Regions from separate parts of the Petrimonas sp. genome, predicted to be linked through region 3. Evidence: riboswitches for the same ligand, from Rfam matches in the RefSeq annotation. Region 3 holds a riboswitch; each other region holds the start of a gene.
The links. A riboswitch is a leader RNA that binds a small molecule or an ion and turns the genes downstream of it on or off. The one in region 3 is predicted to bind cobalamin.
Positions count from the first base shown of each region.

Region 1: it holds a riboswitch for cobalamin, as region 3 does, so the genes downstream of both, AACM02_RS10410 (TonB-dependent receptor) here and nrdD (anaerobic ribonucleoside-triphosphate reductase) in region 3, are expected to answer to the same signal.
Region 2: it holds a riboswitch for cobalamin, as region 3 does, so the genes downstream of both, AACM02_RS07875 (TonB-dependent receptor plug domain-containing protein) here and nrdD (anaerobic ribonucleoside-triphosphate reductase) in region 3, are expected to answer to the same signal.

Region 1 covers NZ_OY997410.1:2,492,522-2,503,516, forward strand. The annotation lists gene AACM02_RS10400 (iron chelate uptake ABC transporter family permease subunit) at 1-702, shown strand, start outside; gene AACM02_RS10405 (ABC transporter ATP-binding protein) at 699-1,508, shown strand; cobalamin riboswitch at 1,564-1,767, shown strand; gene AACM02_RS10410 (TonB-dependent receptor) at 1,905-4,037, shown strand; gene AACM02_RS10415 (DUF4430 domain-containing protein) at 4,049-4,438, shown strand; gene AACM02_RS10420 (bifunctional adenosylcobinamide kinase/adenosylcobinamide-phosphate guanylyltransferase) at 4,426-4,935, shown strand; gene cobT (nicotinate-nucleotide--dimethylbenzimidazole phosphoribosyltransferase) at 4,950-5,960, shown strand; gene cobS (adenosylcobinamide-GDP ribazoletransferase) at 5,970-6,725, shown strand; gene cobC (alpha-ribazole phosphatase family protein) at 6,729-7,262, shown strand; gene AACM02_RS10440 (cobyric acid synthase) at 7,270-8,730, shown strand; gene AACM02_RS10445 (aminotransferase class I/II-fold pyridoxal phosphate-dependent enzyme) at 8,735-9,766, shown strand; gene cbiB (adenosylcobinamide-phosphate synthase CbiB) at 9,763-10,758, shown strand; gene AACM02_RS10455 (DUF192 domain-containing protein) at 10,818-10,995, shown strand, end outside.
Region 2 covers NZ_OY997410.1:1,908,999-1,919,993, reverse strand. The annotation lists gene AACM02_RS07885 (DUF6146 family protein) at 1-155, opposite strand, end outside; gene AACM02_RS07880 (hypothetical protein) at 158-1,030, opposite strand; cobalamin riboswitch at 1,084-1,349, shown strand; gene AACM02_RS07875 (TonB-dependent receptor plug domain-containing protein) at 1,456-3,477, shown strand; gene AACM02_RS07870 (YncE family protein) at 3,490-4,566, shown strand; gene AACM02_RS07865 (hypothetical protein) at 4,570-4,971, opposite strand; gene AACM02_RS07860 (peptidoglycan DD-metalloendopeptidase family protein) at 5,171-6,007, shown strand; gene AACM02_RS07855 (polymer-forming cytoskeletal protein) at 6,004-6,423, shown strand; gene lepA (translation elongation factor 4) at 6,420-8,207, opposite strand; gene asnS (asparagine--tRNA ligase) at 8,222-9,619, opposite strand; gene AACM02_RS07840 (pseudouridine synthase) at 9,731-10,837, opposite strand; gene purB (adenylosuccinate lyase) at 10,945-10,995, opposite strand, start outside.
Region 3 covers NZ_OY997410.1:2,375,006-2,386,000, reverse strand. The annotation lists gene AACM02_RS09910 (alpha-amylase family protein) at 1-709, opposite strand, end outside; gene AACM02_RS09905 (metallophosphoesterase) at 1,069-2,637, shown strand; gene nrdG (anaerobic ribonucleoside-triphosphate reductase activating protein) at 2,794-3,255, opposite strand; gene nrdD (anaerobic ribonucleoside-triphosphate reductase) at 3,356-5,485, opposite strand; cobalamin riboswitch at 5,606-5,820, opposite strand; gene purH (bifunctional phosphoribosylaminoimidazolecarboxamide formyltransferase/IMP cyclohydrolase) at 6,151-7,674, shown strand; gene AACM02_RS09885 (rod shape-determining protein) at 7,741-8,766, shown strand; gene mreC (rod shape-determining protein MreC) at 8,768-9,610, shown strand; gene mreD (rod shape-determining protein MreD) at 9,610-10,125, shown strand; gene mrdA (penicillin-binding protein 2) at 10,118-10,995, shown strand, end outside.

The DNA.
Region 1 (10,995 bases), 120 kb from region 3:
GCCATCGTGGCAGGATTACACTTGCTTAACATCCTACTTTTGCCGCTTGCCGGATTTATCGGTGCATTTACAACCATATTTCTGGTTTATACATTAAGTTTGAAAAAGGGTGCACTGAGTGTGAACAGGATGCTCCTTATCGGTGTTATGATCAGTTTTATCTCGTCCTCGTTGATGATGTTTTTAATGTCCATCACAGCGACAGAAAACATCCACGGCATTGTCTTCTGGATTATGGGATCGCTCAACGAATCCAATACCGCCATGATCGGAGCCATGGTTGTCTTGTCAATCGTTTGCCTGCTTATTTCTTATCTGTTTGTGATGCCACTCAATGCGCTACGCCTGGGGGAGGAAAAAGCCCGCCATTTAGGCATTAATTCCAATGCCACTATTCGTATTTTATTTGTTATTACCTCTGTCCTCACCGGTGCCTGTATCGCCGTTGGAGGAGTTATTGGATTTGTTGGATTGGTTATTCCTCACATTGTCCGCCTGTTTGTAGGTTCGGATTATCGCATTATGCTGGTTTCCTCTTTTTTAAGCGGAAGTATTTTTTTAATATTGTGTGATATTATTGCCCGGACCATCATTTCTCCTAACGAATTACCTATCGGCGTAATTACAGGAATTGTGGGAGGAGTAGTTTTTATTGTCTTACTAAGCCGTTCTCAAAAACGCTCTAAACTGCTGCGAATATGAAAGAATTACTCACATTAAATAATTTTTCGTGTGGTTACAAGAACGGCTTTTCTATAAACGGTATCAGCTTTTCTTTAATTGAAGGCACCTTTACCGGCATCATTGGCCCTAACGGATCGGGGAAAACCACACTTTTCCGCGGTATCTCCGGCGACCTTCCCGTACGCTCCGGATCTGTTCTGTTCGAAGACAGGGATTTATCGCTGTTGACGCTCCGCGAAAAAGCACAGAAAATCGCTATTGTATCGCAATTTACGGAAACAACCCACATCACGGTCGAAGAATACGTATTGATGGGAAGAATGCCCTACAGGAAACCGTTTCAGTTTTTCGACAAGGCCGAAGATATAGATATTGCACATCACTACATGCAGTTGACCAATACGTACCGGCTTCGCGACAAATCCATGGCTGAACTGAGCGGAGGAGAACAACAAATGGCAAGCATTGCTTCGGCACTCTGCCAGAATCCGGCGCTTTTACTGCTGGATGAACCCACGTCGCACCTCGACATCACCCACCAGGTGAAGTTCATGAACCTGATGCAAAAACTTAACGATGAGCTGAAATTATCCGTGATCATGATTGTGCATGACTTAACATTGGCTGCCGAATACTGCGATTACCTCATCATGATGAAAAACGGTAGAATCCACAGGAAAGGGAGTCCCGAAAACGTTCTTACATACGAGAACATCGAGCATGTTTACGATACCGTTGTGGTTGTAAAAATAAATCCCGTATCGGGAAAACCGGTGGTCTTTCCTGTCTCGGAACGAAGATTAAGAGAGTTAAACGAGCTATAAGACCAGAACCACTAGGTTCTCTATTTAATAAAAAGGGTTTTCTTTCTGAAATTAAAATAAAACGTTACCTTTGTACCTGCTTTTAGACATCATGGAATTTGGTAATCCCGCCTCAAGCGGAAGAATCCAAAGCTGTACCCGCAGCCGTATGTTTCAAAATGTTTTCTGAGTTGTATTGTCACTGTTCCGTTGTCCGGGATGGGAAGGCATCAGAAAACAGAAACGAGCCGGAAGACCTGTCCGAAAGCCATCATCTATCATACGCTTTCGGGGATAAAAGCAAGGTGTTTTCTACAAGACCCAATCAGGTTATGGCATGCCTGCCATTCCCTTTTCCTTCTCGAAAGTTTATGGTTACACAAATCATTAATTGTTTAACTGTAAATTTTTTTATTTATGTACAAAAAAATTTTATCGGGAGTTGCGGCCCTGCTTGCTTTTGCAGGGATGCTACAAGCCCAGGAGACCGTTAAGGATTACGATCTCGACGAGGTTGTTGTTACGGCAACACGAATGAACTTGCCACTTAAAAGTATTCCACAAAAAGTGGAAATTATTGACAAAGACAAAATCGTGTCTATTCCTGCCGAAAATGCAGCTGAGCTTCTAAAGAGAGCAACAAATCTTGACATGATTCAATATCCCGGTGCGTCAGCCACCGTGGGTATGAGGGGATTTTCACCTACAGCGCACGCACGCAGCTATACCCTTGTAATGATTGACGGATTACCATCCGGGACAAGCAATTTAACAACCTTACCCACATCGGTTATTGAACGTATCGAAGTGATCAAAGGCCCCTATTCGGTTCTCTACGGAACCGATGCCATGGGAGGCGTAATAAACATCATCACAAAAAAAGCAACGTTACAAAAAACCGGGGAAGTTTCGCTCAAAGGCGGAAGTTTTGGCACAACTTCGTTCGATGCCAATGCGGCGGGCATGCTTTCTGACAGAGTTGGTGTCGTCGTGGGTTTTTCGAACCAGATACAGCAAAAAGATTACCGTATAGGCGGAAAAAATTTGTTGAAAATATCCAAAACGGAGAAGCTCATCCTCGACGAAAAATCATATGGCGATGTGTATCCGAACACCACGTTTCAGATGTCTCAACTCTTTGGAAAACTAAACTATTCCGTGAACAACCAATGGAACGTGTCTGTATCGTCGTTCTACAACCTGGCTTCGGATGTGGAAACACCCGGAAATTACTTCACTCAGATTGCATCCAAAAAAGATATCGGCAGACTCAATCTGTTCAGCGAAATATCACACACGTCTGAAAACAACAAATTAATCATTGCACCTTACTATTCCAACGAAAAAAACTGGAATTACGAAACAGCGGCAAGCGACAAAACCAATTTCATCTCTTTTAAGGATGATGTGAGTGAGTATGGTGTGAGAACAAACAATACGTATTATCTCAATCATATAACCCTGTTGGCAGGCATGGACTATGATGTGCTGGATTATCAATCTACCCGCCAATCAAAAAAAGGAAATGAAGCAAGCCCCTATAAGCCAAACAACAGAAATCAACGGTTATCGGCTTTTGTTCAAACAAATTACGAGTTGGGAGACTTATCCATAAATGGAGGATTAAGAGCAAACTATATCCGGTATAAAATCTTCAAACATGATAGCCTGAGTAATAAGAGCACCTCGGACAATTATTTTTATCTGATTCCATCTCTGGGACTAAAATACAACCTGCCTAAAGGGTTCAACGTCCATGCAAGTGTGGGAAAAGCATTCAGTATTCCCGACGCATTTGCCACATCGGGCTTTTATGAGGTAAATACCTTGGTTGGCGAGTGGCCATTCAGGATGGCCTATGTGGGAAATGCAGACTTGAAACCCGAAACGTCAATCACCTACGAAGGAGGAATGGGGTATTATCGGGATACATTTTATTTTGACCTAACCTATTTCAACACAACCCACAAAAATAAAATTGTAACACGAAGAACATCCGGTATGGGCAATGAAGCAGATTCCACTCATTATGAAAATGCGAAATCGGCATCAATGAGCGGATTGGAGTTTATAGGTTCGATAAATATAGGACAACTGGTTGGGTGGAACAACAAAGTGGAAATATACGGAGGATTAACCTACATGTTCAACAATACATTTACAGAATTCGCAACCGAGAAAGTGAAAGACCTCTTGTTTGTGAATAAAACCAACGGTAATTTCGGAATCTCCTACGACAACCGCAAAGGTTTTACCACCCGCCTGCATGCAAGATATAAAGGGCGTCGGTTGGAAAGAGACGGTTTTTCAAGAGCAAGGCCTCTGATTACGAAAGAAAACTACTATACAAAAGGGGGTTACAAAGAAACCGACAAGATATTACAATTTTCAGATCATCTTATTTTCGATTATTCGGCTTTCTACAATCTTACCCCCAAAGCCCGTATCGGCATCTCCGTTTCCAACCTTTTCGATGAAAACTACACCGAGAAAGACGGATACAACATGCCGGGACGGAACATTATGGGTCATGCATCTTATTTCTTTTAAATAAAAAAATCATGAAACTAAAAATTATTTCTTTATTGACAACAAGCCTGCTTGTCTTAACTCTACAAGCCCAGGAAAAAGTTACCGTAACCATAAATTACGGAGAAGAAAAGCTTTCCCAAGCCTTTCAGGTAAATTGGCAGGAAGGAATGACGGCCATGCTGGCCGTACAAAGTTGCGCCAATGTAACAACACATCCGGTAAAAGATTATATTTTTGTATCTACCATCAACGGAATAAGTACCGTTGCCGGTAAAAAAGCGTGGTACTATACCGTGAATAACGAAAGTACACATAAACTCGCTTTTCGATACCCTGTAAATCCAGGCGATACGGTGGAATGGATATACAAAAAAGATGTCTGCTCCGCCATAAAGCAAAAACAACCATGCGAAAAATAATTTTCATAACAGGCGGACAACGTTCGGGTAAAAGTTCATTCGCACAACGATTGGCAGAAAAATACGCTACCGATCCGCTATATCTGGCTACCGCCCGGCACTGGGATGAGGACTTCGAAAAACGCATCCAGAGGCACCAGGCCGACAGAGGCGAAACCTGGACCACCGTCGAAGAAGAAAAACTGTTGAGTCGTCACGATTTCAACGGTAAAACCGTGCTGGTGGATTGCGTGACGCTGTGGCTCACCAACATCTTTCACGATAACGGGTTCAACCTGGAGACCTCATTGGAAGAAGCAAAAGCCGAATGGGATAGATTCATCAACCAGGATTTCACGCTTATCGCGGTAAGCAACGAGATAGGCATGAGCCTGCACGCTCCCGGTGAAACCGCCCGCCACTTTACCGATCTGCAGGGTTGGGTAAACCAACACATAGCCAGGACTGCGGATGAAGTGTTTTTTATGGTTTCGGGTATCCCCGTACAAATAAAATGATAAATCAAACAATTATGATACAGGAAGAATTACAAAGAAAAATAAACAACCGTACCAAACCACTGGGCTCCCTGGGAAAACTCGAAAAACTCGCGCTGAAAATTGGCACCGTCCAGAACACACTCACCCCGGAGTTGAAGAACCCTGCTATTCTTGTTTTCGCAGCCGACCACGGCATTGTCGACGAAGGAGTAAGCCCTTGTCCCAGAGAAATTACCTGGCAAATGGTCATGAATTTCCTACGCGGCGGTGCGGGCATCAACGTATTTTCCCGGCAACACAACATCCGCCTGCGTGTAATCGATGCCGGCGTAGATTACGATTTTCCCGCGGGGTGTAACGTGGAAAACCGCAAGCTGGCCCGCGGCACAAAAAACATGATACACGAGCCGGCCATGAGCATCGAACTCTGCCGGCAGGCAATGGATAAAGGCGCCGAATGTGTACGCCAGGAGTTTGAACGCGGCTGCAACATCATCGGTTTTGGGGAAATGGGTATCGGAAATACGTCACCGGCATCACTGTTACTACACAAATTTGCAGGTATCCCGCTCGACGAATGTGTGGGACGAGGTGCGGGATTAAACGAAGAAGGGGTACGGCACAAATACAATGTGCTGAGACAAGTAACCGCAAAATATAATCCAAGAACGCCGCTTGAAACCCTCGCTGTTTTCGGAGGATTGGAAATAGCCATGATCTGCGGCGGTGTATTGGAGGCCAAACGGTTGAACATGCTTATTATTGCCGATGGATTTATCGCATCCTCTGGATTTTTAACCGCGTACGAGATGCAGCCCGATGTACTCGACAACGTGATATTCAGCCATGCATCCAACGAACACGGGCACAAGGCCATGGTAGAATACATGAAGGGAGACCCTGTACTGCATCTCGACCTTCGCCTGGGAGAAGGCACGGGAGTAGCGCTGGTTTATCCTGTTCTGCAGTCGGCATTACTTTTTTTGAATGAAATGGCAAGCTTTGAAGATGCCGCTGTGTTTGACGTAGAGAAAAACAGGTAAGCCGGAACAATGAAACAGCAACTCAACCTCTTCTTTCACGCGCTGCAGTTCTACAGCCGCATCCCGGCAGGAAAAATCGACTACAGTGAAGAAAACCTGGCGCAATCGATCCGTTATTTTCCGCTGGTAGGCAGTGTGGTTGGGATTGTCGGCGCATCTGTATTTATGCTGTTCATGCTCGTTTTTTCACAGGGAGTCTCGGTCACGGCAGCCCTTATTTCTATGATAGCCGTAACCGGTGCCCTGCATGAAGATGGTGTTTCCGACTTTTTTGACGGATTTGGCGGAGCCTACACCCGGGAACGTATCCTGGAGATTATGAAGGATAGCCACGTGGGCGCCTACGGCGTTATTTCGCTCGTGCTGCTACTCCTGGCTAAGTTTTCGTTGCTGACATCCATCACCCCTGAAAAAGTTCCGCTGGTGCTGATCGCCGCGCACACTTCCAGCCGTTTTGTGGCGGTGGCCCTGATGAAATCGTCTAGCTATGCCCGCACAGAAAACAGCAAATCAGCGCATTCCCGCCTGTCTTTATCGCGAACGACAGTGGTTACGGCGTTCGTTTTCGGGGTGCTGCCGTTGGTCTTTATTCCTCCGCTTGTAAGTGCCGTTGCAGCCATTGTCTACGCAATTATCCTCTTCGCGCTGAAACACTACGTGGAGAAGAAAATCGGCGGATTCACGGGAGATGTCCTGGGGACACTGCAACAATTTTGTGAAATTGCATTCTACCTTGTTTACACAGCACTGATTTCCTTAATTTAACCGATGAAACTTTATTTGGTAAGACATACCCGCGTAAATATGCCCCCAGGAATTTGCTACGGAAATTCCGATGTAGCCTTGGCCTATACTTTTCCCGAAGAGTTGTCCGCCATACAATCGGAACTGGAAGGTATCCGGCTTGCAAGAGTCTACAGCAGCCCGTTGAAAAGATGTGTAACGCTGGCCAGGGAGTTTTCCGGCAACGTGATTGTCGACGGAAGAATCAGGGAATTTGATTTCGGAAAATGGGAACGCCAGCCGTGGGACGATATTTATGCGCAGGATAAAGGAAAGGAATGGTTTGACGATTACGTGAACACATCCTGTCCCCACGGTGAATCGTTCCGCATGATGCTCGAACGTGTACGCCGGTTTATCGATTCGCTTCCGAAAACCGGTGGAAATATCCTGATTGTCACCCACGCCGGAATCATCCGGGCATTCCTTATCCTGCTGGAGGGTTATACGGTAAACGAAGCATTTGACCGGAAAATCGCATACGGTGAGATAATCATCCTGGAAAAACAAAAGAAGTAGAAAACAGATGCAAAAACTCCGTCCCTTAATGTTTGTCGGCACCGGATCCGATGTCGGAAAGTCGGTCATCAACACCGGTTTCTGCCGTATCTTCCTGCAAGACGGTTATAGTCCCGCGCCGTTCAAAGCGCAAAACATGTCACTCAACAGTTATGTCACCGCTGATAACCTCGAAATCGGCCGTGCACAAGCGGCACAAGCCGAGGCCTGCGGAATCGGCTGCCTCGTGGAAATGAATCCTATACTGCTTAAACCCAACGACGACCTCACATCGCAGGTGGTATTAAACGGTAAACCCGCCGGCAACAAGACAGCATCGGAATATTTCAATGAGGCCGGGCGCGACACTCTTTTTAACGAAGTAATGCACTCTTTCAACCGCCTTGCCGGACAATACAATCCCATTGTGATTGAAGGTGCGGGCAGCATTTCGGAAGTCAACCTGTGGGACAAGGACATCGTCAACATGCGTGTAGCGTTGCATACCCAGGCCGCCACGTTTCTGGTCGCAGACATTGACCGCGGCGGCGTTTTTGCGAGTGTTTACGGCACCTTGCAGCTCTTGCCGCAAGCCGAACGGGATGCGATAAAAGGCATTGTTATCAATAAGTTCCGGGGCGATTTAAAGTTATTTGAAGAGGGTAAGAAGATATTGGAGAAACTTACGGCAAAACCCGTAGTAGGAATTGTGCCGTATTTTCAGGGATTGTTCATTGAACAGGAAGACGGTGTGGTTATTGAACAGAAGAAGAAGAGTCACGAACACGGGAAAATCAATATCGGGGTAGTGTTGCTCAAACATTTATCGAATTTTACCGATTTCAACATGCTGGAACAGACACCGGGGGTGAACCTTTATTATACTGGCTGTCCCGAAACGCTGGCTAGAGCAGATATCATTATTATTCCCGGTTCGAAGAACACACTTTCCGATCTGAAAGCATTACGTGAAAAGGGCCTGGAAGAAGTTATTCTCGCACACCACAACGCCCGGAAACCTGTTTACGGCATTTGTGGAGGATATCAGATGATGGGGATAGAGGTGAACGACCCTAACGGTGTGGAAGGGAATGTACCCTCTCTGCCCGGGCTCGGAATTCTGCCCGTAACCACCACGCTGGCAAGCGGAAAGAAAACGCGGCAATGCACGTTTTCTTTTGTTCAAGGCAATGCGTCGGGCAATGGATATGAAGTTCATGCCGGACATACTCCTTCCATCCGTCCGCTTTGTCGCATGAACAACGGTGAATTCGACGGCTATTGCCTGAATGCCCGTACGTGGGGAACATACATCCACGGCATTTTCGACAATGCTTCGGTTATCAACCATGTATTGCGGCAACTAATCCCCGGGTTCACATCCACCATCGACTACAAGGCCCGAAAAGAACAGGGGTACAACCAGCTGGCGGATCTGATCCGGGAAAACGTGGATATGGAATACATCTATAAATGCTTGAAAACATAAGATTATGCTCTACGGCCACGGAAACGACCTGTACGACTACAGCGAAAAGATAACCGCCGATTTTAGTTCAAACATCCCTTACCGGAATGCTTCGGTTCAAATTGTGGCGCATTTGTCGGGTTGCCTGCACCTGATCAGTGATTATCCCGATCCAAATGCGCGCGCGCTCACACACGAGATTGCTGAGCACCACAACCTGTCTCCGGAAAACGTGCTGGTTACCAACGGATCGGCAGAAGCGTTTTATCTTCTGGCACACCTGTTTGCCGGGAAGCACAGCTCGATAACCTATCCCGCTTTTGCGGAGTACGAGGATGCCTGTACCCTGTACGGGCATACCCTGTCGTTTATGCCGGTGAGCGAATTGTGTGGAAGCATCAATTTCACCAGTAACGAGACCGTTTGGTTCGCCTTCCCCAACAACCCCGACGGCTCAATCGTTTCATCTGAAACTATAGAAAACCTCTGTCTCAATAATCCGGACTCTTACTTCATCATCGATAACGCTTACGGTGAATTGTGCACGCAATGCCAGCCGGTTATACCGTTACACGCAAATTATCCGAACCTGATTTCGGTGCATTCGCTCACAAAGACTTTCGCTATTCCCGGTTTACGCTTGGGTTATATTGTCGCCGAAAAAAATATCATAAATCGGCTCCAACCCCTACGTATCCCCTGGACTGTTAATACGCTGGCACAGGAAGCAGGAAGTTTTGTAATGGAAAATTACAGCCGTTTACTACCCGATGCCGGCATATTATGCCGTGAATCGCAACAGTTCCAACAGCAACTCGCCACACTTTCACATCTTGAAGTAACGCCGTCGCCGTGTCATTTTTTTTTGATTCGGCTGAAAAGCGGTACGGCTTCGCAATTAAAATCCTATCTTCTCGAGAAGCATGGTATCCTGATCCGCGACGCCAGTAATTTTCGCGGGCTGTCACCCTCTCATTTCCGGTTGTCCGTACAGGAAAAAACGGCAAATGACCGCCTGACGGATGCCCTCCGCGATTTCTTCAAAATAACAGCATGATTCACGATTTTATCACAACACATTCCGGTTTCCTGATCCCGCTCGCGGGTGGTTTTCTGCTCGACGCCCTGTTGGGCGACCCTGCCCGGCTTCCCCATCCCATCCGGTTGTTCGGAAAAATGATTTCTTTCTGCGAGCTAAAATTCAACAAAGGCAAGCGGAGAAGGACAAAAGGCATTGCGGTTGCATCGATACTTGTTTTACTCGTTTTCGGGTTTTTATACGGCATTCAGCTCGCGTTGCACGATTTTCCTGCGGTAAAAGTCGTCATAAACACCGTGTTCTTTTTTTACGCCCTCGGTAACCGGAGCCTGATTGAGGAGGCCTGGAAAGTGGAACGCCGGGTTCAAAAAAACGATTTGTCCGCCGCTCGCCGGCAATTGAGCCGGATTGTAGGGAGGGACACATCGCAGCTCTCGTTCCAACAGATCCGTACCGCCACACTCGAAACACTGGCTGAGAATCTGAGCGACGGTGTGGTTGCACCGCTGTTTTTCTATGCCCTCGGAGGTATTCCGCTGATGATGGCATACAAAATGATAAACACCCTGGATTCGATGATTGGCTATAAGAACGACCGGTACAACGATTTCGGATGGTTCGCCGCACATATACTTGATGACGGTGCGAACTATGTCCCCGCAAGGCTTACGGCATTTTTGATGATTTCCTTCCCGCCGTCATCCCGCGGGTTTCACTTTGTCCACAAATATGCGAGCCGGCATTCCAGTCCCAACTCGGGTTATCCCGAATCGGCGCTGGCAGGCATCCTGAATTGCCGTTTCGGTGGTTCGAACACATACGACGGGAAACGGGTGGAAAAGCCGTATATCGGAAAAAACTACCGGGAACTCACACACGACGATGTGGTGAAATCGTGCATCATTAATATCAGGACAAGCCTTCTTATGTTAATCTGCACATTGTCCATGTATTGTATTTTTCAAGAATTAACCGGTTTTTCGCATAATTTTTTATACTTTTGGGGGTAGTACTTGCGTTCTTGGTCCTAAATTTGATCCACACGACGCTGATAAAAAAACAGTATCGCATGAAATCAAAAAAATTGCTTATTATTGGGTTCATAGCTGTGGTAGCCGTTGCAGCCACCTTGTTTTTTTTGACACAAAAAAAAGACACGAAAATAACGGACGGTGGCGCTTTTGAAATTTCCTTCAACAAACAAGGAACGCTAGCATTTTTGTCGGCGCAAAACAACGACACCCTCT
Region 2 (10,995 bases), 470 kb from region 3:
CCGGTTAATTCCGAGAGTTCGACCTGATCCGTCAACGGGCGGATAAAAGGCAGCATACTGTTTCCCTTTACCGGAATCCTCACCGCACGGCGCGCTTCAATTTCCTCCAGAATATGCGAAAAGAAGACCTCGTTCGGGACAATCAGGGATTCCATTCTTACGGCAATAACGAGCGGGTTAATGACACAGCTTCATAGTCCGGCCGGCAATCGAGCCGGTAAACCGGTACACGTTGCAAAACAGCCGCAACAACATCCAGCACCCGGTCTTTATTACCGGCATCCGACCGGAGCATCGCCGCCGAAGCATACAACGAAGAGAGCGCTTCAACGTTCCTGAGCCGTGTCAACCGATTTTCGGGGCTCTGGTACAGGTGGACGAAAGCGGCAACCTCCGCGGACGCGTTCCTGAAGCAGGCCGTGCTTCCGCTCCAGGGAGCTCCGTAAACCCTTACCGGCTCGTCTTCGAACACGCGTATCAGCGGTTCATCATCGTTCAGCAGCGTACAGCCAGGCACAAACTCTCTCCACAGCCGGCTGTGGGTACTTTTTCCCGTTCCGCTCCTACCTAAAAAAACCAGCGCCTTGCCGTTCAGTTCCGTCACGGAGGCATGAATCTTGATGGTCCGGTTCGCAAGGATGGAGGTCACGCCAAAGGCCAGCCTCAGGAAACTATTGAGAAAGACGGCTTCGTTTTTATCGGTAAACGAGAGATCGCAAACCACCTCCTTCCAGTCTGCCGGAGCAAAGAACCGGTGTTCCTTCTCCCCCTGTTTCATGGAGACAACCATCCCTTCCGGTGAGTGGTACACCCGATAGTCCACGCCGTTCCACTCCATCGTATCGTCCGGCGGAAATTCGGGCAGATGAACCTCCCGGTGGCCTCTTAAACTGAACAAAAAATCATCGCCGGAACTATTTTCCACCCGGAAAGGGGTGTAATTCGGCATAATTCCGGTAGTACGTGCCCTGTCGGGGGTTTCTATGCAGAATAGATGCCCGGCCACACTGTATTTAAGTTTCTCATTCATAACTCAACACAAAGATATATTTTTTTATTTTCTTTCCACTTTTTTTTACCTATCTTTGTCCTCGAAATGTTGGTGTTACGCGTTCCAGATTTGGCTTCGGAACCGTAATGAAAAGGGAATCAGGTGAAAATCCTGAACAGACCCGCTGCTGTAAGCTTCGTTTCACGTGCTGAACAGATCACCTTTTGCCACTAAAACCCGCTCCTGCTTCCCCACAAGGGAGGCACTAGCTTCGGAAAGAAGCTCGAAAACCGGTTTTGGGAAGGCGTTCAGGACACGGAAGTAAGTCAGAAGACCTGCCATCGTTTCGCACCTGTTAATGGCTTTCGGGGGATAGAGCTTGAAAACGACTCGCGAACAGAATCTTTTTTATTTACGCGCTTCATTTTCAGAATGCTTTACCGGAATTAAAAATTCGGTATAAGATGAATGTTTTAAAAAGAAATGCAGTAATCGTTGCCGCACTTTATGCGGTAACTACTCCGTTGCTGGCGCAGACCAGCCTCGACAGCTTGCAGCACCTGCCCGAAGTGGTCGTGACGGAGAGGTATGGCGACCGGGAAATCCGCTCATCGGCTCCGATGCGTATTTTATTGCGAAAATCGATCCGGAACCTCAATGCGTTGCAGCTGTCCGACGTGGTTAAACACTTTCCCGGCGTTACCGTGAAGGACTTCGGGGGTATCGGCGGGCTCAAGGCCGTATCGGTACGTAGCCTCGGTGCCAGCCACACGGCGGTGAACTACAACGGCTTTACCATAAACGACATACAAACGGGACAAATAGATATCGGCCGGTTTGCCCTGGACAACGTCGATATGATCTCCCTGAACTCGGGACAAAGCGATAACATCTTTCAACCGGCCCGGCTGTTCGCGTCAGCCTCGGTACTGAACATCCAGAGCGCCGCACCACAGGTAGGCCCGGGAAAAAAGGTCAACGGGAGGGCTTCGCTCAAAGCCGGATCGTTCGGCATGTTCAACCCGGCAGTCTCCACCAACCTGAAACTTAACGAAAAGCTATCGGCATCGCTGAGCGGCGAATGGCTGTCCGCTAACGGTGAGTACCCGTACATCTTGCATTACGGTGAGGCCGGAAGAGACAGCTCATCGGTAGAGAAACGCGAAAATACCGATGTGAAGAACCTCCGGCTGGAGGGTGCCCTGTTCGCCAACTTTTCCGATAAAAGCAGCGGAAACCTGCGCACCTACTACTACCAGTCGGAACGCGGACTGCCCGGAGCCACCATCCTCTACAACACGTCCGGCTTTTCCAAACAACGGCTCCGGGACAACACCTTTTTCACGCAGGCACACTACCTCAACAACCTCTCCGGGCGGTGGGCCTTACAGGCAAATGCCAAGTATAACCACGGCTATGTGTATTACCTCGATCCGGAATTTTTAAATGCGGAAGGGAAACTGGAAAACAGGTACCGGCAAAACGAGTTTTACGGATCGGTTTCGGCCCTGTTCAGGGCATTGGAGAACCTCTCTTTCTCAGCATCAACGGATGTCGTGATGAACAACATGTCGGCCAATCTGCCGGATTTTGCCTACCCCACCCGCTACACCTCACTCTCGAGCCTTGCCGCGAAGTACGTCTCCGACCGGCTCCTGGCCACGGCCAGCCTCCTTTACACACAGACATCGGAGCACGTACGGTCGGGTACGGCTGCAGACAACCGGCACAGGCTCTCCCCATACTCCAGCCTAACGTTCCAGCCTTTCGAAGCGATCGATTTCCGCCTGAGGGCGTTCTACAAAAATATTTTCCGGCTACCCACCTTCAACGACCTGTATTATTCGCGCGTGGGGAAACGGGACCTGAAACCCGAAGATACGCATCAGGTCAACATAGGGTTCACTTATTCCACGTCCGCGGGCGACCGGCTCCTGCTGCTGACAATGACCACAGATGCCTATTTCAACAAGATCAACAACAAGATTGTCGCCTACCCCAACCGGAACATCTTCGAGTGGAGCATGATGAACTTTGGCTCGGTGGAGATTTGCGGCGTGGACATTGCGCTGGAAAGTGCTTTTGCGCTTTCCTCCAAGGTAAAGCTGCTTGCCGGAAGTTCGTTCACCTTTCAGGATTCCCGAAACAAGTCCAACCCCGGCAGCCCAGCCTATAACCATCAATTGCCCTATACGCCCCGCTTCTCGGGTTCGGGCCGGGCTGTTGTGGAAACGCCCTGGCTAAACGCGGCTTACACGTTGCTGTGGTCGGGAACACGGTACACCTCGGCACAGAACATGCCGGAGAACAGGTTGAGCGGGTATGCCGATCACGGCATTTCGCTGTCGAAGAGTGTTGAGATAAAACACAACAGGATCGGCCTGTCGGTCGAGGCCCTCAACCTGGGAAACAAGAACTACGAGATCGTCCGCAACTTCCCGATGCCGGGACGGTCATTCAGGGGAACCATTTCCATAAACTTTTAAATATTTAAATAAATGAAGAAGTATTTTGTATTTATTCTGCTGCTCACAACTGCGTTTTTTACGGCCTGCACGCCCGAGACCGTTATCGATGAAACTGAACTTCCGGCAAAGGAAGCCAAGCGTATTCTGATCCTTTCCGAAGGATTTTACGGAGACAACAGCGCGTCGCTTGCGCATTACGACTTTGATAAACAGGTATTGACCAAGGATTATTTCACGTCTGTCAACCAAAGGGGTTTGGGCGACACAGCCAACGACGCCATCCGGTACGGAGCCAAAATCTACGTTGTGGTCAACTCGTCCAGCACCGTTGAGGTGATTGCCGCTAACACGGGGAAATCACTGAAACAGATCCCGATGAAAACCGCTACTAACCAGGCAAAGCAACCCCGGTATGCCGCGGCTTACGGAGGAAAAGTGTATGTCACTTCACACGATGACACCGTCACCCGCATCGACACCACAACGCTGAGCATAGACGGTTCGGTGCAGGTGGGAGCAGATCCCGAAGGCATCTGTATCGCCAACAACAACATTTACGTGGCAAACTCGGGAGGGATGAATTTTCCCAACTACGACAAAACCGTTAGCGTAATCGACCTGAAGAGCTTTACGGAAACGAAAAAGATTGAGGTCGGTTTAAATCCCAAAAGGGTCTATGCCGATAAGGAAGGCGACGTTTATGTGTACTCGGTAGGCAACTATACAACGGTGCCGGCAACGTTTCAAAAGATCACCCCAAAAGGCGAGGTAGCCGCTTTTGATGAAGTGAAGAACATAATGGATTTCACCCTGTCCGGCGACAAGGCATTTATCTATTACAAGGATTACGCCACCTCTGAAACCGTGGTTTCTGTTTTTGACTGCCTGAACGACAAGCTACTCACCGGCAAGCTCATTGCCGACAAATCGATAGCTATTCCCTACTCCATTACCGTAGACCCCTTTAACGGCGATATTTACCTGACCGACGCCGTTGAATACGTGAAGATATTGGGAAATGTCTACTGCTACGACAAAACAGGAAAGCGTAAGTTCACGCTCGAGAACCCGGGTTACCTGCCTAACAGGGTGCTGTTTCTGAACTAACGGTTACCGGCTCCGGACGTTTGTGTCATAATCCACAGCGTCCCGGCTGCCGTTACCGGAAAACGAATTTTTCCTCCGCAGCAGGAAGAATTCCCGGTTGTCTTTTTCGCTGCGCATGATCTCAAATAGTTCGAAACCGTTGCGGCTCATCAGGTTAAGCACAGCAAGCATTCCGTTGAACGACATCGGACGTCGGCGTTCATCAGTTATCTGCGGCGTTCTGCCGCCCTGCCCATAGTCTACCCGCACCGTGATCTTCGATGTCAGGATCGGGCCCGAATCCGACCAGATCATGACGTAGTCCGCGTCAATATCGCTTATGGCTACTTCATTCACGTACTGTGCTTCGACAAACGATACGCTGCCGATAAGAAAAAGTGTCAGTAGAAAAAGTTTTGATTTCATGTCCGTAATAATTAAAATGATCAGGGCCGGGAATCAATGGGTTAAGCCGGCCGTTCCTGGAACAAAAGTAAACAAAAAAACAATACGTTAAACCGGAACTGCTTTGAGGGGATCCCGCATTTTTTATCCTAAAAGTTAACATTCTTTTAAAAAAAAATTTATCTTTGCAATATCGTTGTGCTATTTCCGGAAAATCAACATGCGTAGTCACAAAACATCCATTCTGATTATCAATACCGAGGGAAAAAGAAACAAAACCCTTCTTGTTCCAACCAGGATACTTCTGCACTGGAAAAAATACGCAGCCGTAGCGGTGCTTGTGGTGCTTTGCCTCATTGCCGCCCTGGGGGTGACGGTGTTTCACAAAACAAGCAAAATCTACCAACATGAGATCGCCAAGGCAGACAAGATCAAGAGCCTCGTTGACGTCCCCAAAGCGCAACAGACCTTCCAGTCGATCGATGAAAGTATTTTCCGTATAAACGAACTGCTGAAATCGAGGGGGCTGGTCCAGATGGAGGTTGAGAACCTGGGCGGCCCGGAAAACGTAGAAGTGGTAAAAATAAACGAGCTGGCGGACTTTTACAGGGAGCAGCTCGATAACCTGGAGAAGACACTGAAGAATGTTCCCATCGGGAACCCCACCCCATCCGACAAGATCATTTCATCCTACGGTTACAGGAGGAACCCGTTCACCGGCCGCGGTGCAGAGTATCATTCCGGGATCGACATCAAGGGCGAAAGGGGTACTCCGGTTAAAACAACGGCAAACGGCAAGGTAGAAGTTGCGGGATGGTACGGAGGATACGGAAAATGCGTGATTGTAAAACACGAAAACAAGCTGAAAACGCTGTACGGCCATTTATCGGAGATAACCGTCCGCGAAGGCGATGAGATAGAGAGCGGACAGGTTATCGGCAGACTCGGGAGCACGGGGCGAAGCTCAGGCCCCCACCTGCATTACGAGATCATAAAAGACGACGAGAAAGTGAACCCGGGCGACTACATTAATTTTCACGAATGGAATATCCGATGAGAAACAGCAAAAGCAAAAGCAAAAGCAAAAGCGATCATTCCATTGAGTCACAACCGATAGACACGGTGATTGGCACGGATATCCTGTTCAAGGGAGACATACGGGGGGAAAGCATCATCCGCGTCGATGGAACCGTGGAGGGCAACCTCTCCCTGTCGAAAGGCATTGTTGTTGGGGAAAAAGCCAAGGTGACCGGGAACCTGAAAAGCGACCGCATCATCATCTACGGAAGCATTTCCGGCGACATCGAATGCAAAGAGTTGAACATCAAAAGCTCGGGAACCGTGAACGGCAACATCCAGGCAGACAATGTTGAAATAGAAATGGGAGGAAAGTACAACGGAAATCTATCCATGCAACCCTCTCCCCCCCTTCATCGGCAAAAGACAAAGAAAACCGCTGAATCCAACGGTTAGTCGAGCTTCAGTACCGCTAAAAACGCTTTTTGCGGAACTTCCACGTTACCTACCTGCTTCATGCGCTTCTTCCCTTCCTTTTGTTTTTCGAGCAGCTTGCGCTTACGGGAGATGTCCCCACCGTAGCACTTGGCCGTTACATCTTTCCGGACTGCCTTTACAGTCTCCCTGGCAATAATCTTGGCCCCGATCGCCGCCTGTATGGCGATATCGAACTGCTGTCGGGGGATCAGTTCTTTCAGCTTCTCACACATCCTGCGTCCGAAAGATTGTGCGTTGTCGGCATGGGTGAGTGTGGAAAGTGCATCCACCGGCTCTCCGTTGAGCAGGATATCGAGCTTCACCAGTTTCGAAGGCCGGAAATCGTGGATGTGGTAATCGAACGATGCATACCCTTTGGAGATGCTCTTCAGCTTATCGTAAAAATCGATAACGATCTCTCCCAGCGGCAAGTCGAAAATAATCTCCACCCGGTCTCCCGAAATGTACTCCTGCTTGATGAGGATACCCCGCTTGCCCAGGCACAGGGTCATGATCGGGCCGATGTATGTCGTGCTTGTAATGATGGACGAACGGATATAAGGCTCGTCGATATGGTCGATCAGTGTGGGATCGGGCAATCCGGCGGGGTTGTGCACCTCCTTCATGTTGCCTTTCTTGTCGTACACCTTGTACGAAACGTTGGGGACAGTGGTTATTACGTCCATATCGAACTCGCGCTCCAACCGCTCCTGAATGATTTCCATGTGCAGCAATCCGAGAAAACCGCAGCGGAACCCAAATCCCAGGGCGACCGACGACTCGGGTTGGAAAGTGAGCGAAGCATCATTCAGCTGGAGTTTTTCCAGCGACGCACGCAAGTTTTCAAATTCCTCGCTTTCGATGGGGTAAACACCGGCAAAAACCATTGGCTTCACCTCTTCGAAGCCGGCGATGGCCTTGTCGCAGGGATTCTTCACGTGCGTGATGGTATCCCCCACCTTTACCTCTTTCGACGTTTTGATTCCCGAGATGATGTATCCCACGTTACCGCACTCAACCCGTTGGCGGGGATCCATGCCAAGGCGTAGGATACCCACCTCGTCAGCATCGTACTCTTTCCCGGTATTTACGAACTTCACCAGGTCACCTTTGGCAATGCTGCCGTTCATGATTTTGAAGTACGCAATGATTCCCCGGAACGGATTAAAAACCGAATCGAAGATCAAAGCCTGGAGCGGAGCATCGGGGTCGCCTGTTGGCGCAGGGACACGTTCGATAACGGCCGCCAGAATCTCTTCAATGCCGACTCCCGTTTTTCCGCTTGCGCGAAGGATATCGGTACGCGGGCAGCCGAGCAGCTCCACGATCTGATCTTCCACCTCATCGGGCATTGCACTCTCCAGGTCAATCTTATTGATGATGGGAATAATCTCCAGATCATGCTCAATGGCCATGTAGACGTTGGAGATGGTTTGCGCCTGGATTCCCTGGGCAGCGTCCACAATGAGCAAAGCGCCTTCGCAGGCGGCGATGGATCGGGACACCTCGTACGAAAAGTCCACGTGTCCCGGAGTATCAATCAGGTTCAATGTATATTTTTCACCACCATACTCGTAAATCATCTGAACGGCGGTACTCTTTATCGTGATGCCGCGCTCGCGTTCCAAATCCATGCTGTCGAGCACCTGCGCCTGCAGGTCCTTGCTATCGATGGTTTTGGTAAACTCGAGCAACCGGTCGGCCAGGGTACTTTTCCCGTGATCGATATGAGCGATGATACAAAAATTACGTATATTCTTCATTTAAAAACCTATTCTTAAAAATCTGCGTTATTGGGTGTTCTCGGGAACGGGATCACGTCGCGGATGTTTGTCATGCCGGTAACGAAAAGCATCAGCCTTTCAAAGCCGAGGCCAAAGCCGGCGTGCGGTGCCGTGCCGAATTTACGGATCTCCAGGTACCACCAGATCGGGTCGATGTGCATATCTATTTCTTTTACACGCTGCATGAGCTTGTCGTAGTTCTCTTCACGTTCAGACCCGCCGATGATCTCACCTATTTTCGGGAAAAGGACATCCATGGCCCGGACAGTTTTTCCGTCATCGTTCTGTTTCATGTAGAACGATTTTATCTCCTTGGGATAATCGGTAAGGATCACCGGGCACTTGAAATGTTTTTCCACCAGGTAACGTTCGTGTTCCGACTGCAGGTCGGCTCCCCAGTACACGGGAAACTCAAAGGAGTGGCCCGATTCTTCGAGGATCTTCACACCCTCGGTGTAGGTAAGGCGTACAAAATCGTTGTTCACCACAAAGTTCAGGCGGTCTATCAGCTCATTGTCATACATCTTTGCCAGAAACTCGATATCCTCCATGCAGTTATCCAGCGCGTACCGGATAAGGTATTTCAGGAAATCCTCCGCCAGGTTCATGTTATCGGTATTGTCGTTGAACGCCACTTCGGGTTCAATCATCCAGAACTCGGCCAGGTGGCGCGGCGTATTGGAGTTTTCGGCACGGAAAGTGGGCCCAAACGTATAAATGGCACCGAGCGCCATCGCACCGAGCTCGCCTTCGAGCTGTCCGGAAACCGTCAAGTTCGTTTGCCTGCCGAAGAAATCCTGCGAATAATCAATTTTTCCTTCCTCCGTCCTGGGCACATTGTTCATATCCAGTGTGGTCACCTCGAACATGGAGCCGGCACCCTCGGCATCGGAAGCCGTGATGACGGGCGTGTGGAAATAGTAGAATCCCCGGTCGTTGAAGAACTTGTGAATGGCGTATGACATGTGGTGACGCATGCGAAAAATAGCTCCAAACGTGTTTGTCCTCGGGCGCAGGTAAGCGATCTCCCGCAGGAACTCCAGCGAGTGACCCTTCTTCTGTAGCGGATACGTTGCCGGATCTGCCGTTCCGTAGATTTCGATCCCGGTTGCCTGGATCTCCACAGACTGTCCCTGTCCCTGCGATTCCACCAGTTTGCCGTTCACATTCAGGCAGGCCCCGGTGGTGATAGGTTTAAGGTATTCTTCACCAAACTGGGCTATATCTATGACTACCTGTATGTTGTTTATGGTCGTCCCATCATTTAACGCTACAAAGCTCACATTTTTATTTCCGCGGCGGGTACGCACCCATCCCTTTACGTTTACTTCTGTTCCGGTTTGCGCCGATTTTAACGCATCGGCAATCGTTGTTCTTTTCAGTTGTTTCATATTACTCCTAATCCCTTGTATCCTCGTCAGATTCAAGGGAATATAATTTAAATATTCGTTTTACAGATATCTCCCCGCCATCTGGCGAGCCGGCCTGCAGGAGGCCGGGAGCTAATCAAATGCACCCATCCTCAGCATGTTCACCTCTTTTTCCGACAAGTAACGCCATTTTCCACGCGACAGGTTTTTCTTTGTTAGTCCGGCAAAGTACACCCGGTCGAGCTTCAGCACCCGGTAACCCAGCTTTTCAAAAATACGGCGTACAACGCGGTTTTTTCCCGAGTGGATCTCGATGCCTATCTGGCTCAGGTCCTCTTCGGTAACGTAGCTGATGGCGTCAGCATGGATTTCACCGTCCTCCAGTTCAATACCGTCGGCGATAGCTTGCATATGCTCCATAGCCACGGGTTTATCCAACCATACCTGGTAGATTTTCCGTTTCTCGTACTTGGGGTGGGTCAGCTTTGATGCCAGGTCGCCGTCGTTTGTCAGCAGCAGTACTCCGGTAGTAGCCCTATCGAGGCGGCCAACAGGATAAATCCGCTCTTTGCAGGCAGCTTTCACCAGGTCCATGACCGTTTTCCTGTTCTCGGGATCATCGGTAGTGGTGACAAAACCCTTGGGTTTGTTCAGCAGCACGTAAACCTTGCTTTCCAACGATACTACCTGGTCGTTGAACATCACCTCATCGGCACGGGTGATCTTTGTGCCCAGCTCGGTAACCACCTCGCCGTTCACCTTCACAACTCCAGCCTGGATAAACTCATCGGCCTCACGGCGCGAGCAAACTCCGGCATTGGCCAGGTATTTGTTGAGACGGATCGGTGCCGTTGGATCGGCATTTTCCTTGTATTTGATCTGCTTGAAGATTTTCTTCTTCTTCACCAGCTTTTTCGGTCCCTGGTTCACAGGTTGTGCGTTACGGGGCCTTCCCGGCGCGTTGCCGTAAGCGTTATAATTTCTTTCACCTCCTCCGCCATGGGCACCCGAAGAGACTCTCTCCCCCACTCTCGGACGGCGTTTTCTGCTACCTTCAGGGCTATTGGGGTTGCTTTCATAGTTTCTGTTGTAATTTTCTTCATACGATGGGCGATAGTTGCCATCTTCCCGCTGTGGTCTTCTTTCTACGTTGTAATTTCTGTTTGAAGAAGAGTGTCTCTCATTGTTCGCGTTGCCATAACTCCGGCTGGGTCGCGAATCGTTGTTGTTCGTTGCCATTTTTCTTTTTTAAATTTTAATTTTCAATAACCTCACGGTTTCCTTTTAAACAATACCTAAAACTTTTTCGTTTCCATGTTCCTTGCAGAAAAAAGTCTTTCTGTCAATCAAATACCTGTATAGTTTTTTGGCGAAATCGCCTTGAGTTCTTTTTTTAT
Region 3 (10,995 bases):
CCGGTAAAGACACCACATCGAAATAGGTATTTATTCCCAATAACTCTTCGTAACTCGGATAATTATTGGAAATAAGTAAATCGGGGTTTATTTTCATCGCTTCCTCCGCAATATCTTTTGCTAAACGTACTGCTGAAATTTCCGCAAAACGAGTGACCGCGCTTAAATCCGACCAATCCATATTTCTTTTCTTCATCTCTTGTACACAGACAGGACATACACAGGGATAATTGATTAAGCAATCAATCATCAGTCCCCCAACGGGATATTGGTAAAGTACTTCTTTTATCATTTCAATCAGATGATCCCTATATCCCGAGTTGTAACACATGGTACGGACATGCGGCGTAAAACGTGGTTCACGCAACGACCTGCCATCGAAATACAAGGTTGTCCACTCCCGATGCTGCAATCCTTCCTCACTACTAATACCCGCATTAAAGTATGCTCCCAATGCAATCCCTTTTCGTTGACAAGCTTCTGACAATTTGCCGAAAAGATCGTATTTTAAGGAAGGGTGTCTTGTCCCAATCCGGGTATTATAATATGCAAGCCCTTGATTACAACGAGCATGAAACACGAGATAATCGACTCCACAGTTTCTGATTCTATCGGTAAAAGTTTCTACATCAAAGTTTTCTCCCACATCGGGAATAGCCTTCATCGTATGATTATCATAGAATAAACAGTATTTAGGTTTATGTTTCATGCTATAAATCTAATGTGTTCAGTTATATAAGTTTTTCAATCGTCCCTTTTAACGTTACGGATAAATTCATGAACAAACATAATACAAATTAACATTGGTTTTTTAAATTATTTTATATAATTCACGCAGTAATTATTGTAAATAGCGCAAGATATATTATTTTATACGGCTAAAATCGCAAAAAAGGGAAAACTGTTTAAAACTACATCATGGCGTGTAGTCTGCCAGGTATGACGACGTTATCAGATCTACCCTTAACATTTCTGTAGCTAAATCTTCATTATATCTTAATGAAAAAGTAAGCGGATCGTAACATTCATTGCGTAGTTTTACTGTACGAAATTTACAATTTCTACAAAATGAAAAGAACCGTTTCATCCGTTTTCTTCTTTTGGGTTATCACTTCGTTTTTTTCCGTTGAGGCACAACATGCCCGAATTGGTGTGATATCCGATCTGCATTACACGTATCCGGCACTGATTGTTGAGAAAGGCAAAGCGCTGGAAGATTATTTACGGCGCGACAGAAAACTTCTTCTCGAAAGCGACGCCTTGTTGCGGAAATTGGTTGAGAATCTGTTGTGCGAGGATGTAAACGTAGTCCTTATTCCCGGCGACCTGACCAAAGACGGAGAATTGGTTAGTCACCGTGGAGTGGTGGAACTCTTGTCTCCGCTCAGGGAAAAAGGAGTGAAGGTATTGGTGGTTCCCGGAAATCACGATATCGACAACCCCGACGCCGTAATCTTTCACGGAGGCGAAACCCGTAAGGTTAGATCGGTTACACCTGCTGAATTTAAAGATATTTACTCGGATTACGGCTATGACAGCGCTCTCAGTCTGGATGAACATTCGTTGATTTACGTAAATGAACCTGTCGAGGGGTTAAGGATAATTTGTATCGATGCCTGTAAATATCGCGACAACACTTTTATCTCCCGGGGTGCGAAAAAAGATTCGTGTGTCACTCACGGTACCGTAAAACCTGGAACCATGAACTGGATAAAAAATGAAGTCCGGCTTGCTAAGTTATTGGGAAAACAAGTGATTGCCATGATGCATCACGGAGTAGTGGAACATTTCGACCATCAGTCTTTTTTTGCTAGCCCTTACCTCGTCGATAATTTCGAATGGGTTCAGCAATCATTCATGGAAGCCGGCCTGAATGTTGTGTTTACCGGACACTTTCATGCATCGGATATTGCCCGAATCGAAGATGAAAAAAGCAATTATCTTTACGATATTGAGACAGGCTCCGTTGTGACTTATCCGTGTCCTTACCAGGTGATTGATCTTTCGAATAACCATCTGGACATACAAACAAAATTAACGGATAGTATAGATTTTCCTATTCCTTCGGGTATGAATTTCCAGGCTTATGCGAAAAAGATGGTTGATGTAGGCTTTAATGAGATGATATCGGCTCTTATCAGTGAATATCATTCATCCTTGCCTGTATATTTACCCCGATGGCTTAAGGGGATAATCCGCATTCCCGATGCGGAGAAGTTTACGGATATGGTATTGTCCAACTTGTCTCCCTCGGCTGTGGAAATGCTTGTTGCGCATTACGGAGGAAACGAAAACAATATAGAGAATGCGCACCGGCATAAAGAGGAGTTGTTATTAGCCATTGACAGTTTTGTGCGTGACTTGTGTAAAGCATCTGCTGGAAGCTTGTCGGGGATTATAGAGAAACTTGTTGTACGCAGCAAGACGATTAAAAAGACCAAACAGGCCGTCTCAAGCATTTGGGAAAACACTTTTCTTACGGGAAAGGGAGTCGTAAAGGGAAGGCTGATGGATAACTCTATAAACGACTTGAATTATTTTCTAACACTCAATACTAATGAAAATATAAACAACGGAAACTTTTACGCTAATGAAAATGTCAACGATGAGGTAGAAGTGAAGTTGTTTTCCGAATAATATTTTTCATTCTCTCTATTTTAAGCGGCTCTACTCACCGCTCTACGCAGCCGGCAAGTGATTGTAGGCTGTTTTTTATGAGCAGAGTTAACTAAAAGGCACGCCAATCACTTGGAATGCCTTTTCAAAATAATAAATAAAAAGTAGAGAGTTTTTTTATTTCTGCATTTCTGCTGTAATGTCCTTAAAACTGCCGCCTGTAAACCTGTACAACCGTTGATTGGTTGTTTTTTTGTTTAACCCTCCCAGTGCTTCCAGATAGGGGCCTGTTTTCACATAATCAAAACGACCAGTAGCCATAGGATGCAGGTTACTGTTTCCTGAATACCATGCCGTTTTAAGCTTTCCTTTCCAACCCATCCGGATATGGTTTGCCAGCTGGCATACCTCTTCGGCATGAGCATCGCCCCCCATAAAACAGATGCAGGTGATTGAATGCTCATAGAGCTGCAGCAGTCTCGAAAGGGCTCCTTCGTTCAGTTCCTCCCCTATGTCTTGCTGCAGGTGAGGACTGTGGCACCCTTTGCAGCGGTGCGGGCAACCCGACAGGTTGACGGCTAACGTCACCTCGTCGGGAATCTCTTGAAAAACAATATCATAGTCTGTATATTTAAGCATAAAAATTATCTTATGGTTGAAATGTCCGCTTTTCTGTAATACCTTTCTGGCATCTCATTCTCAAACATAGCTTTGGTATGCTTGCGGCTAATGTATAACCTTAATAAATAATAGGTTCCTCTTTAGGCTTCTCTGTTGTGTCCGGCTTTCCGTAATGTCTTCTTTCCGCTTCCGCTTGCCGGGCAGCCGAGAAATTGCTCACCCTCTTCATATAGCCGATAATGCGTGTGAGGTAGTCCACATTCAGGGATCTGCATCCGGGGCATTCTTTCAGAAAGCGCTTGTCGATGACGCCACAATCGTTGCATACGGTATTTGGAATGTTGAAGGTGAAATAGTTGCAGCCTTCGTGGGCTGCTACGCGCAATAACTGTCGGTATTGTGCTTTTGAGAGATGTTCCTCCAGGTTCAGGTGAAGCGCCGATCCGCCCGTCAGGTGCTCAATATAGTCCCGTCCATGCAGGCGGAACTTGTCGATCACGTTCAGCGATGGATCTTCCACCCGGTAAAAATAGCTATTGTAGCAGTCGCGCGGTACAAAATAACCGTCCTCCCTGTCCCATTTGGCATGTTTCACGCCCACGTTTTCCGCGGGAATCATCTCACAGTTGAACATCAATTCTCTCGACCGGTATTTTTTGTTGTATCGCTCAATGATCCCGAGCACCTCCTGTACGAAGGCCTTATATTGAGGATTGTGGTTGATGGCTATCCCCAGCGATTCAGCCGCCTCCACTAACCCATTTACACCGATAGTAAGGTATTGACGGTCCAAGTTGATGTATCCCGCGTCGAACAACGGTAGCATCCCTTTTTGTTGGAACATCTTCAGGTTTTCGTTATAGGCGGTCTGTACCTTGTGTGTCAAGTCCACCACCTCTTCAAGGAAAATGCTGTAGGGTTGTCCCGTACGTTTTGCGAACTGAACGCAGCGGTTCAGGTTGATGGTGAGCACGCTTTTCGATCCGGTGGACACTCCGCCGGCCCCCAATGTATAACTGAACCCGTTGTCCTGAATCTTGTTGCGCAGGCGACAGCAGCTCGATAATGAGTCGGCATTGTCGCTCATATAGGTAAAGAAAGAGTGTCCTTCGGCATACATTTCGGCGGTAAAATCGGAATATTCTGTATCGATCACATCCTCTTCCCGCGAGAGCAATGCCATCGTTTCCACCGGAAAGGTAAGCACGGTTTTGGTGCGTTCCTTGTTAAACCATTTCATAAATCGTTTCTGTAACCAGCTGAGCGATTCCCATACGGGGCGTGATCCGTCGGGAAAAAGGAATTCCCCGAACAGGCTTTCGAAGTAGAGCCTGTCGTAGTAGGAAATATTCCAGAAAACCGCCTGGAAATTACGTGCTCCCGTAGGCTGGTTGATGGAATAAACGATCTGTTCGAAGCAGTCGGTAATCATTTTGTCTATTGTTCGTTGCCTCCTTGACAGGTCCACCACGTCCCCGGAACGCCCGAAATAGTCGTCGCCGTACTCTTTTCGGATAAAATAGTCCAGGTACATCAGGAACTCGGGCGTGGCGCAGGCGCCGCTGAGCATGCTCGACACGATGAACACCATATTGATGAACCCACCGCAGAACGATTTCAGGTTGGTCGGGGGCATGGAGTTGCCACCGATGGGAAGGGTGCCGTTCAGCAACCACGGGTACATCGTGATGCTGGCACAGTAGTTGGCTAGGCTGGTCTCATCGTTTTTATAGATAAAATGCTCGTTCAGCATACCGATGTATTTGTCGGCAAGCTCCTTCCCGTAGATCTCCTTCATACGGTCGGTGATCATTTTCCGGTTTAGGTCAATGAAGTTCTTTTTGGGTAATTCCCCGATGAGGGTGGCAATGTTTTTCTTCTCTACGTTGGCATTGGCATCGAACTTGCTTCCCGTTGCTGCGTTCTGTGCGTTGCAATAGTTCATCAGGAAGTTCATCTTGCTCTGGATTTCACGTGTTTCGGTATGTTTCTGCCGGTAGAGCATGTATGCTTTTGCAACGGCGAAGTATTTTTCCCTCATCAGCGCTGTTTCTACCTGGTTCTGAATTTCTTCCACAGTCATGCCGTCAGAAATGTGGAGGTGGGAGAGGAGCGTGATAAAGTCCTCTTCGGTGGCGAAAGATCCTACCGCCAGAAATGCTTTTGCAACGGCATTTCTGATTTTCTCGATGGAGAAGGGAACCTTTTTCCCGTCTCGTTTTACAATAAAAATTTCTTTGTTGCCCATATTTAGACATTTAGATAATTGGATAAATAGCCCTTGAAACCTGCAAACCTGCCAGTTTTTAAAATAACAAATAGGGATATCAAATTTTTAACCGTCTTTTTACCCGAAAGACATCAAAAAGAGTATATAAATACATCTGGCAGGTCTTCTGACTTACTCCCGTGTCTGAACGCCTTCCCGTTCCGGTTTATCGAAACAGTGGCTATGGAGGTGTTTGTTCAGCACGCAAAAAAAGAGCTTACAGCAGCGGGAACTGTTGCCGATTTTCACGGCATTCCCTTTTATTTTATTCATAAAGACAACTATGAATAAAAACCAAATGTTACCACAAAGGTAAATTTACTTTTTTAGAAAACCAATAAAGTTTTCCGGAAAAGTTATCAACATAGGTGCTTTTATTTTTTATATTTCTGATTATTAAATTTATATATTTTAATTTCGATAGTTCCTTGATTAAATTCAAGTGACAATATTTTCTTTTTTTTCTACTGATTAATTGCTATACTTTGCATAATTATTTAAAAAAGCATGATAAAAGCGGTCGCCATCCGGTCGCACAACCCCGAACAGCTTCTTTTTCTCAAAAATTCATAAAACAAACTCCAATTTCACAAAAATGACCGATAGATTTTATACCTTTGTATTCTTTAAAAAAATAATCATTGATGTCAAAGAAAATAAATTCGGCACTCATTTCGGTATACCACAAAGACGGCCTGGAGGAGATATTGAAATTGCTGAACAGTTTAAACGTAAAGCTTATATCAACGGGGGGAACCCGTGATTTTATCCAGTCGTTGGGTTATGAGTGTGAATCGGTGGAGGATGTTACCGGCTATCCATCTATTCTAGGCGGACGGGTAAAGACACTGCATCCTAAAGTTTTCGGGGGAATTCTGTACCGCCGTGACGAGGAGCAGGACCGGAAAATCATCAAATCCTATGATATTCCCTCTATAGACCTGGTCATCGTTGATTTATATCCGTTTGAAGAAACCGTAGCTACACAAGCTCCCGAAGATGAAATTATCGAGAAAATAGATATTGGCGGAATCTCGCTTATTCGCGGGGCTGCCAAAAACTTTAAAGATGTGATTGTTGTGGCTTCCATGAAGCAATATAAACCGTTGCTCGATCTGTTAAAAAAGAAAAGCGGAAATACCGACATTGAGGATCGGCGCTGGTTTGCCAAGGAAGCCTTTGCCGTTTCATCGGGATACGATTCGGCTATTTTTAATTATTTCGACAAGGGCGAAAGCCCCGTTTTGCGGATTTCTGCCGACAGTGGCAAAACATTGAGATACGGGGAAAATCCGCATCAAAAGGGCGTTTTTTACGGTAACTTTAATGAAATATTTGAGCAGTTGCACGGCAAAGAGATTTCGTACAACAACCTGCTCGACATAGACGCCGCCGTTTCGTTGATTGCCGATTTTGATGAAACAGCCTTGGCTATTCTGAAGCACAATAATGCTTGTGGCATGGCCTGTCGGAGTACGGTAAAAGAAGCCTGGGATGCAGCTCTAGCGGCTGATCCTATCTCTGCTTTCGGCGGAATTGTGGTTACTAACCGTCAGGTGGATGCAGATGCCGCTAAAGTCATAAATGAAATTTTCTTCGAAGTAATTATTGCTCCCGATTATTCGCAGGATGCGCTCAATATCCTGTTCCAGAAGAAGAACCGGATCATCCTCAAGCAAAAAATAACCGGAAAGGAGGCGAACAATACACAGGTCCGTTCTGCATTAAACGGATTCCTGGTGCAGGATAAAGATACGAGTATTCAGACAAGAAGCGATTTAACGGTGGTAACCGCAAAAGTTCCAACGGAAAAAGAAACGGAAGATCTGCTGTTCGCAAATATCCTGGTGAAACATACGAAGTCGAACGCTATAGTGCTGGCGAAAAACAAGCAATTGATTGCTAGCGGGACCGGACAAACATCGCGAGTGGATGCGTTGAATCAGGCGATAGAGAAAGCAGGAACGTTTAAATTTAACCTTAACGGGGCCGTAATGGCATCGGACGCTTTCTTTCCTTTCCCCGATTGCGTTGAAATAGCGCATAAAGCCGGAATAACAGCTGTAGTTCAGCCGGGAGGCTCCATCAAGGATGCAGAGTCGGTTGCTTACTGTAACGAAAACGGCCTGGCCATGGTTACAACCGGGATCAGGCATTTTAAACATTGATTGAGAAGCCAGGGGTGGGTTCTCGCAGTGTGAACACACCCTGCAACTCGTAACAAACATAACAATATGGGATTATTTTCATTCACACAAGAGTTGGCAATGGACCTGGGAACCGCCAACTCCATTATTGTAAACAATGCCGGAAAAATTCTGCTGGACGAGCCGTCCATAGTGGCATTGGACCGCAAGACCGACAGGATGATCGCGCTGGGCGAGAAGGCCCGCCAAATGCACGGAAAAACACACGAAAACATACATACGGTCAGGCCCCTGAGGGATGGTGTAATCGCTGATTTTAACGCCGCAGAACAGATGATTCGCGGTATGATTAAAATGGCTACAAAAAACAAAGGCGGATTATTTTCGCCGTCACTTCGGGTAGTAATCTGTATTCCGTCAGGAAGCACCGAAGTGGAAATCCGTGCGGTTCGTGACTCAGCTGAACATGCCGGAGGACGCGATGTTTACATGCTCTTCGAGCCTATGGCAGCTGCTCTGGGTATCGGCCTGGATGTGGAGATTCCCGAAGGGAACATGATTGTGGACATAGGTGGGGGAACAACAGAGATTGCTGTGATCTCACTGGGCGGGATAGTATCGAACAAATCGATAAAGATTGCCGGTGACGACCTCACCGAAGACATTATGGATTATATGGGGCGTCAGCACAACATGAAAGTGGGAGAGAGAACCGCCGAACAGATCAAGATTAATGTAGGCTCCGTCTTGACCGAGCTTCAGGATCCTCCAGAAGATTTTGTCGTTCACGGTCCTAATCGCATGACGTCTTTGCCGATGGATGTGCCCGTATCCTATCAGGAGATAGCACACTGCCTTGAAAAGTCGATCTCTAAAGTGGATTCAGCGGTGCTTAGTGCACTGGAACAAACTCCCCCGGAGTTATATGCCGATATTGTACGTAATGGAATTTACCTGACAGGAGGCGGTGCTTTGCTTCGTGGTTTGGATAAACGGCTGACCGATAAAATCGGTATTCCGTTCAAAGTAGTAGATGATCCGTTACACGTGGTAGCCAAAGGAACAGGTATTGCTTTAAGAAACATTGATAAGTTTACATTCCTGATGAGATAGGATGAAAAACCTTCTCTCGTTTATTATCAGAAACAGTTCGTGGCTGGTAGCAATCGGCTTGATTGTTATCAGCTTCTATCTGGTATTTTCTTATAATTCTTATCAGAGAAGTGTATACCTCACATCTGCAAACAAGGCTACTGGCTGGTTTTACGAGATTTCTGACAAAGCAACGGCTTTTATCTATTTAAACAAGAGCAACAAGCTTTTACTGGAACGGAATGCACGGCTCGAAGAAGAACTATACTCGTTAAAGTCCTACTTGTCGGACACGCAAAGGGACACGTTAACAACGAATGCTTTTCTGAGTGATTCCATTCCAGCCTCAAGGTTTTCGTTTGTTCCCGCTGAAGTGATCAATGTCAGTTTTTCGGGCCCAAACAATTTTATCACGGTAAACAAAGGTTCCATACACGGTGTCAAACCTGATATGGGTGTAGTTTCACAAAATGGAGTGGTGGGAGTAGTGTTGAAGACCTCTCCATCATTTTCAGTGGTTATTCCCATTATAAATCCGAAATTCAGGTTGAGTGCCAAACTGAAAAATTCCAACAATACGGGATCAATTTCGTGGGACGGCAAGGATTTGATTACAGCGCAGATAGGAGAACTTCCCAAACACGAAGTCTTTCAACCGGGAGACACGGTAGTGACCAGTTTTTCACGCATTTTCCCAAAAGATATTGTTATTGGATACGTTACCGGGCAGATTTTATCTAAAGATGACAATTTCAATACGTTAAATTTGCGAATAGCTACTGATTTTTATTCTGTGAGGGATATTCTTATTATAAATGATGCGCATTTTGACGAACAGAATGAATTAGAAAATTCAATTCCATAATGAAAGCGGTTTCCATATTCAAAGAGATTTTGCTGTTCGTAATATTGGTATTGCTACAAGTATTGCTGCTTAATCGTATTGCTGTTTTTGGATTGGCTGTGCCTATTCTGTATATCTATTTTCTCATAAAACTGCCTTACGGAAGAAACCGGTTCTATGTAATTGTTTCGGGTTTCCTGTTGGGAATTGTTATCGATATTTTTTTGAATACACCCGGTATGAATGCTGCTGCCACAACCATTACTGCTACACTGAGAAGCATGGTGTTAAACCTGTTTTATCCCAAAAATGAGTACGAAGACCTGGTTCCCGGTATTCATACGTCAACAGCGGCTTTTGTGAAATTTACAGTAATGATGGTATTGTTGCATCAGACGTTGCTCTTTTTTATCGAAGCCTTCACACTCTTTAATTTAACCAGCACCCTTATCCGGATTGGGTCTTCTTCGATACTGACTATTGTCCTGATTCTGGCACTGGATTCCCTATCAATCAGGAGAGAGAAAAGTGGTTAACAATAACAAGTCATACGAGAAAAGGAAGTATATCATTGCGTCTGTTGTCGTGGTAACGCTATTGGTGTATATTGCACAACTATTTAATTTGCAGATTCTTAGTCCGGAATATAGAAACTTTGCCGACAGCAACGCTTTTTTCAGAAAAACACTTTATCCGGCACGTGGAGCCATTTATGACAGAAACGGCGAATTGGTCGTTTTCAATCAGCCCACATACGATGTCATGATGGTTGTCCGTGAAATGAAGCAATTTGACACGCTCGATTTTTGTAACACGCTAAACATCGACAAAGCAGCTTTTCTACAGCTGGAAGCCGAAATGAAAGACCGGCGAAAAAATCCAGGCTATTCCTCCTATACACCGCAGCTTTTCATGTCGCAACTCGATGTGGAAGAATACGGCTTGTTGCAGGAAAAGTTGTACAAGTTCCCTGGAATTTATATTCAAAACCGGACCGAGCGTCAATACAAATATCCTAATATGGGGTTGATATTGGGGTACGTGGGCATAGTAGACAAAAATAAGATGGATGCTGATCCGTATTATACCCGTACTGATTATGTGGGAAAGTCTGGGATCGAACTTTCTCACGAAGAAGACTTGCGGGGTGAAAAAGGAGTGGAAGTCCTTTTGCGCGACGCACACGGTCGCGTACAGGGAAAATACCGTGATGGAGAATTTGACAAATCGCCCGTTTCAGGTCGCGATTTAACGCTGGCCATTGACATTAATTTGCAAGCGTACGGGGAATACCTGATGCAGAACAAAATCGGGTCCATTATTATGATTGAACCCAAAACAGGCGAAATCCTTTGTATGGTGGCTGCACCTTCTTATGATCCGTCGATCCTGACCGGAAAAAACTT